One region of the Faecalibacterium sp. I3-3-33 genome, then DNA from elsewhere that is predicted to be linked to it. Evidence: predicted binding sites of a transcription regulator. Region 1 holds the regulator's gene; the other holds the start of a gene.
The links. The regulator Rex, encoded in region 1, represses fermentation and respiration genes when NADH is low (regulators of the CRP and FNR family bind a similar motif). The targets are predictions, from matches to a motif close to ATTGTTAANNNNTTAACAAT.
Positions count from the first base shown of each region.

Region 2: MTP39_RS05640 (phosphoglycerate kinase) is a predicted target of Rex. The motif match lies at 1,638-1,657, and genes of this name have one in related genera.

Region 1 is NZ_CP094469.1:599,765-603,159, reverse strand. It holds gene MTP39_RS02865 (ABC transporter substrate-binding protein) at 1-46, opposite strand, end outside; gene MTP39_RS02860 (thymidine kinase) at 817-1,422, opposite strand; gene MTP39_RS02855 (redox-sensing transcriptional repressor Rex) at 1,427-2,068, opposite strand; gene MTP39_RS02850 (ClpP family protease) at 2,323-3,006, shown strand; gene MTP39_RS02845 (FtsK/SpoIIIE family DNA translocase) at 3,262-3,395, shown strand, end outside.
Region 2 is NZ_CP094469.1:1,161,381-1,164,775, forward strand. It holds gene truB (tRNA pseudouridine(55) synthase TruB) at 1-534, shown strand, start outside; gene ribF (riboflavin biosynthesis protein RibF) at 556-1,473, shown strand; gene MTP39_RS05640 (phosphoglycerate kinase) at 1,772-2,980, shown strand; gene tpiA (triose-phosphate isomerase) at 3,084-3,395, shown strand, end outside.

The DNA.
Region 1 (3,395 bases):
CGCCGGTAGCCATCAGGAAGTTACGACGAGAAATTGCCTTGCTCATTTTTGTTCTCCTCCTAATAGAAAACATCTTCATGCAGGGGGTCTGCACATGCCCCCTTGTATACAATTATGATAACAAAAGCCACAAGAAAAAGAAAGATGCAATTTACAGTGATACAGGATAAAAACGTACAAATATTGCCCTTGTTTTCAGAACAGATTCGACGTCCTTGCCGAAATGAATAAACTTGCGCTGAAAAACTGTGCAACTTGTATACTTCAATGACTTGCATAAAAATCTGGGATGCAACAGGGGCATAACGGCAAAAATTTCAATAATTCCTGTTACATTTGCCGTTCTGCCTGTAAAATTTCACGCTTTGCAGCTGCCACCCATACCCATCTTCTTTAGCCCGTTCTCCCCTTCAGCAGACAAATGTCCCGCCGCAACTGATATATCAATAGTGCAAAAAACGTGCGTATTTCGCCCAGTTGATATATCAGTCCCTCTAAATGCAACAAATTGATATATCAGTCTGTATACAGCCTATGGGGGGTACCCCTTCCGTCTGCTCACTGCGTTCGCAGTCACCTTCCCCAAGGGCAGCGTCCTCGCCCTCTCAGTCACCTGCGGTAACAGCTCTCCCAAAGGGAGAGCCAAGAGCACTGCCGGAAGCTTCCTCGGTATACCTAATACTTTAGCGATAAACCTTACGGCTTGGCTCTCCCTTCGGGAGAGCTGGCGCGGGAGCGCCTGAGAGGGTTCATTCCACGCAAAAAAGCCGCTGCACCCGGCACGGTGCAGCGGCTTGTATATAATATAAAAGTATCTCAGTTTTCCTTTGCAGCGTAGAACGCCCGCCGCGCTTTGAAGTAGCACTGGGGGCACATGCTGACGTACTGCACATCGTTTTCAAGGTCGATGGCTACCTGCTCGCCCTCAAAGACGAACTGCCCGTTCACCTTGCGGCAGTTGCAGATGGCCTTGCGCCCGCAGGTGCATATCGTCTTCATCTCCTCGATGGTGTGCGCCAGCTCCAGCAGACGGGTAGAGCCCGGGAATCCCTTGAGGGAAAAATCTGCCCGCAGACCGTAGCAGATCACCGGGATGTTCAGATCTACCGTGACCATGAACAGCTGCTCGGCCTGCTCCGGGGTGAAGAACTGGCTCTCGTCGCACAGCACACAGGCCAGCGGCCCGGCGGCATCGTTTGCCGCCTTCACAGCTGCAAACACGTCCAGCTCCGGCGGGATCAGCAGGTCTGCTTTGCGGCGCACGCCCAGACGGCTCACCAGCTCCCCGCCGCCCTTGGTATCCACCTGCGGCTTTAAAATGAGCACCTTCATGCCCTGCTCTTCGTAGTTGTGTGCCACCTGCATCAGCGCCGTGCTCTTGCCGCTGTTCATGGCACCGTAGCGGAAATACAATTTTGCCATGCCGTCACTCCTGATTGCGCAGACGGTAGCCCAAGCTCATCAGGCTGTCGCCCAGATGGACGTTTTCCACCACCACATCGGGGTAAGGCACCGACAGGTCATAGTGGGAGAAGTTCCAGAAGCCCTCGATGCCCAGATCCACCAGCCGTCCGCTCACCTGCTGTGCACCATCGCGGGGCACACAGAGCACCGCCACCTTGGGCTTGTTTTCCTCGCAGAATGCCTCCAGCTCGTCAATGTGCCGGATGCGGATGCCGCTGATCTCCTTGCCCACCTCGTTTTCAGCCACATCAAAAGCGGCGATCAGTTTGTAACCGTTGGTGTCGGTGGTGATAAAGCGGCTCACCGCCTTGCCCAAACGGCCGCAGCCGATCAGAATGGTGGGCAGGCGGTCGCCGTTGCCGAACAGCAGGCTTTCCAGAATGGAAAGCAGGTTCTCCACCGAGTAGCCGATGCCCTGCCGTCCGTTCACGTCACCGATGCAGTTGAAGTCCTGCCGCACCTGCGAGGCGGTGGTGCCCATCTGGGAAGCCAGCTCCCGGGAGGAGATGCTGGTAATGCCGTCGGCCTGCAAGGAGCGCAGATACCGGTAATATTTGGGGAGACGCTTGATCACAGGGATCGATGCTTTTTGGGGGGTGTTCATAGGAAAATTCTCCTTTCTGCCCAACGCGCTGCAGCTTCTGCCGCCATGCAAGGGGCTTCTTTGCGCGCAGAGAGATGTTCCGTTTTATCCTGTTATATTATTTAAAGTATACAGCATGAAAGGCGAATGTCAAATACCTATTTGTAAAAAAGCAAAAAATTCACAAAGTTTTTTGTTTCTTTTCTCCTGCATACTTCCCCGGCTGCCGGGGGATACTGACCCCACAAAGACCCCGCTACGGAAGGAGAACGCGCATGGATACGGCAAAAGACACCCCCGCAGAGCAGCACCGGATGGAAAAAGAGGATATCGAAGATCTGGGCACGGTCACCCTGAGCCGGGGCGGTCATGTCATCCACTGCCTGACCGTCATCGGCCAGATCGAAGGGCATACCGAAGCGCCGCAGGGGCAAAAGACCACCAAATACGAGCACGTCATCCCCCAGCTGGTGGCGGTACAGGAGGACCCCCGCATCGAGGGGCTGCTGGTGCTGCTGAACACGGTGGGCGGCGATGTGGAGACCGGCCTTGCACTGGCAGAGCTGATCGCCAGTATCTCCAAGCCCAGCGCCACACTGGTGCTGGGCGGCGGGCACTCCATCGGCATCCCGCTGGCGGTCAGCGCGCGGCACAGCTTTATTGTCCCCACCGCCACCATGACAGTGCATCCGGTGCGGCACTCCGGGCTGATCTTAGGCGTGCCGCAGACCATGCACTGCTTTGAGCAGATGCAGCAGCGCATCACCGGTTTTGTAGCCGCCCACAGCGGCATGCCGGAAAAGCGCTACACCCAGCTGATGCTCCACACCGGGGAGCTGGTCATGGACATGGGCACAGTGCTGGACGGACGCCGCGCCGTAAAGGAAAAGCTGATCGACGAGCTGGGCGGTCTTTCGGACGCGCTGGCATGGCTGTATAAGGAAATTGAGCGGGGGTGAATCTTTGCGGCTTCCCCCGCCGGGCGATTTGAACTGCGCTCCGCGTTCGCTTTGCGCATATTCAGCGGAATTATTTTTTTATTTGCAGTTCCGAAACGCCTGCGGGCGTTTCGGAACTGCCTTTTCACGAGAGGGGCTGGATTCGTTCCATTTTCCTCCAACAAAAACAACATTATGGTTTGCCATTTTTGCCCTTGCGTGGTACAATAGTAGAATCAATTATTGTGTCTATGGGAAGTTGGGGAACAGAGTAGAATGGCAACAAAAAAACGAAAATCAACGACACGGCGTACTGCTGCCCGCCGTAAAAGGGCAGAGCAGCGGCTCCCGGCAGGGCTTGGCACCCTGTTCGGCGGCCTGCTGCTAATGGTGCTGGCCTTTGTGCAGGG
Region 2 (3,395 bases), 560 kb from region 1:
GCGGTCAAGATCAACGGCCAGCCGCTGTATAAGCTGGCCCGCGAGGGCGTGACCGTGGAGCGCAAGGCGCGCCCCATTGAGATCTACGGCATCGAGTACGGCGGCAGTCCGGCAGAAAACGAGTATGTGCTGACGGTGCGCTGCTCCAAGGGCACCTATATCCGCACGCTGCTGGAGGAGATCGCCGCCGCCATGGGGCAGAAGGGCACCATGAGCGCTCTGCGCCGCACTTCTGCCGGTCTGTACACCGAAGCGGACGCCCACACGCTGGAAGAAATTCTTGCCGCAAAGGAGCAGGGAAGCGCTGCACTGGAAGCACTGATGCTGCCGGTGGAAAGCGTGTTCACCCCGCTGCCGCTGCTGGTGGTGGAGCCATGGGTGGAGCAGCACCTGTACAACGGCTGCCCCACCAGCCGCTACCCGGCGGCAGACGGACGCTACCGGGTGCGCAGCGCCGCCGGACAGTTCCTTGGCCTTGCCAACATCACCGGCGGGGTGCTCCGGGTGGAAAAACTGTTCGTGGAACGTAATTGAACAATAAAGGAAACAAGACCCATGCAGATCATTTCTCAGTTTGCCCCGCTGCCGCTGGCACAGCCCAAAAAGGGCACCGCCGTGGCCATGGGCTACTTTGACGGCATCCATATCGGCCACCGGGCGGTGATCGAAGGGGCGGTACAATGGGCAAAGACCCATGATGCAGCCCCGGCGGTGTTCACCTTCCGCCTGCCGGTAGAAAATAAAATGAAGGGCAAGCGCCTGCTCTCCACCGAGGATAAGCACGCCTTGATCCACAGCCTTGGGGTGGAGTATTACCTTACCCCGGACTTTGAAGCAATCAAGGCGCTGAGCCCGGAGGAGTTCGTGCGCGGCATCGTAGAAAACTGCCACGCCCGGGCGCTGTTCTGCGGCGAAAACTTCACCTTTGGCGCAAAAGCTGCCGGTACGCCGGAGCTGCTGCGCACCCTCTGCGCCCCCCTTGGGGTAGAGGTAGTGGTGGTGCCCATGGCACAGTTTGAGGAAAAGCCGGTGTCCTCCACCCGCATCCGCACTGCGCTGGAGGGCGGGGATATCCCCGCCGCCAACGCCATGCTGGGCATGCCCTATGCCATCCGCTTTGCGGTGCAGCACGGGGCGGGACTGGGGCACACCCTCGGGGTGCCCACCATCAACCAGCTGTACCCGCAGGGCTTCCAGATGCCCCGCAGCGGCATTTATATCACCCGCACCTGCATCAACGGGGTGTGGTATCCCTCGGCCACCGGTCTGGGCAGCCGCCCTACTGTGAACGATGACGCCACCAAGGTGACCTGCGAGACCTTTATCCCGGGTTTTTCCGGTGACCTGTACGGCACCGACCCGGTGGTGGAGTTCCACGCTTACCTGAGCCCCAGCAAAAAGTTTGACACGCTGGACCAGCTGCGGGACTGCATCAACGATGCCGCTCGCCGCGCACAGGAATATTTTGCATAACGCATCAACAGCGGAAAAATTATTTTTATTTGGGGTCGAGAAACGCCTGTGGGCGTTTTTCGACCCCTTTTGTCGTGAAGGAAAACAGCATTTCCGGCGTCTGCGGGCAGAAAAAACCGCACTTCGGGCAAAATAGACACATTTCCGTGCAACAACGGCAAATGTTTGTTAAACAATTATCTATCTCATATCCTTGCAATGCGCGCAGTTTTTGTTTATAATAGTAGCTGTACGGGGCAACGCCCCGATTGTGAGCGAGACTCTGGTTCAGAATTATAACTTGAGAGGAGTTTTTACCATGGGTTTAGGTAAGAAGACGATCGACGATCAGAACTACTGCGGCAAGAAGGTGCTTGTCCGCTGCGATTTCAACGTCCCGATGAAGGACGGTGTCATCACCAACGAGAACCGCATCAACGCAGCACTGCCCACCATCCAGAAGCTGGTCAACGATGGCGCAAAGGTCATCCTGTGCAGCCACCTGGGCAAGCCCAAGAACGGCCCCGAGGCTAAGTTCAGCCTGGCTCCCGTTGCTGTGGCTCTGAGCGCAAAACTGGGCAAGACCGTTGTGTTTGCTGACGACGACAACGTTGTGGGTGAGAACGCAAAGGCTGCTGTGGCTGCCATGAACAACGGCGACGTCGTTCTGCTGCAGAACACCCGTTTCCGCAAGGAAGAGACCAAGAACATGCCCGAGTTCAGCGAGGAGCTGGCTTCTCTGGCTGACGCTTATGTGGACGACGCCTTCGGCAGCTGCCACCGTGCACACTGCTCCACCGCAGGTGTCACCGACTACATCAAGGATACCGCTGTCGGCTACCTGATGGAGAAGGAGATCAAGTATCTGGGCAACGCCGTCAACGACCCCGTCCGTCCCTTCACCGCTATTCTGGGCGGCGCTAAGGTCGCTGATAAGCTGAACGTCATCTCCAACCTGCTGGAGAAGGTCGATACCCTGATCATCGGCGGCGGCATGGCTTACACCTTTGCCAAGGCTCAGGGCTACGAAGTGGGCAAGAGCCTGTGCGACGACACCAAGCTGGACTACTGCAAGGAAATGATGGCTAAGGCCAAGGAGAAGGGCGTCAAGCTGCTGCTGCCCGTGGATGCAGCCTGCATCAAGGACTTCCCCGATCCCATCGATGCTCCCGTGGATGTGACAATCGTGCCCATCAGCGCTATTCCCGCTGATATGGAAGGCTGCGACATCGGCCCCGAGACCATGAAGCTGTTTGCTGACGCTGTCAAGGCTTCCAAGACCGTTGTCTGGAACGGCCCCATGGGCGTGTTCGAGAACCCCACTCTGGCAGCTGGTACTCTGGCTGTTGCCAAGGCTATGGCTGAGAGCGATGCTACCACCGTCATCGGCGGCGGCGACAGCGCAGCAGCTGTGCAGCAGATGGGTCTGGGCGACAAGATGACCCACATCTCCACCGGCGGCGGCGCTTCTCTGGAGTATCTGGAGGGCAAGGAGCTGCCCGGCATCGCAGTCATCCAGAACGCATAATTTTTCCGGCATCACAATGGGTGCGGCGGCATTTACGCCGCCGCATCTTTTCTTTTTGTGCAGGCAATTTGTAAATAGTTACGAAGGTAAGGAGAAAATAACAATGGATAAGGCAAAGCGCAAGGCTATTATCGCTGGCAACTGGAAGATGAACAAGACCGCCTCCGAGGCTGCTGTTCTGGTGGACGAGCTGATCCCCGCCGTGAAGGACGCCACCTGCGAGGTCGTCATCTGCACCCCGTTTACCGATCTGGTCACCGCTGTGGCTAAGACCAAGGGCACCAACATCCATGTGGGTGCCGAGAACGTCCACTTTGAGAAGTCCGGTGCTTTCACCGGCGAGATCAGCGCCGATATGCTGGTAGATCTGGGCGTGGAGTACGTCATCGTCGGCCACTCTGAGCGCCGTCAGTAC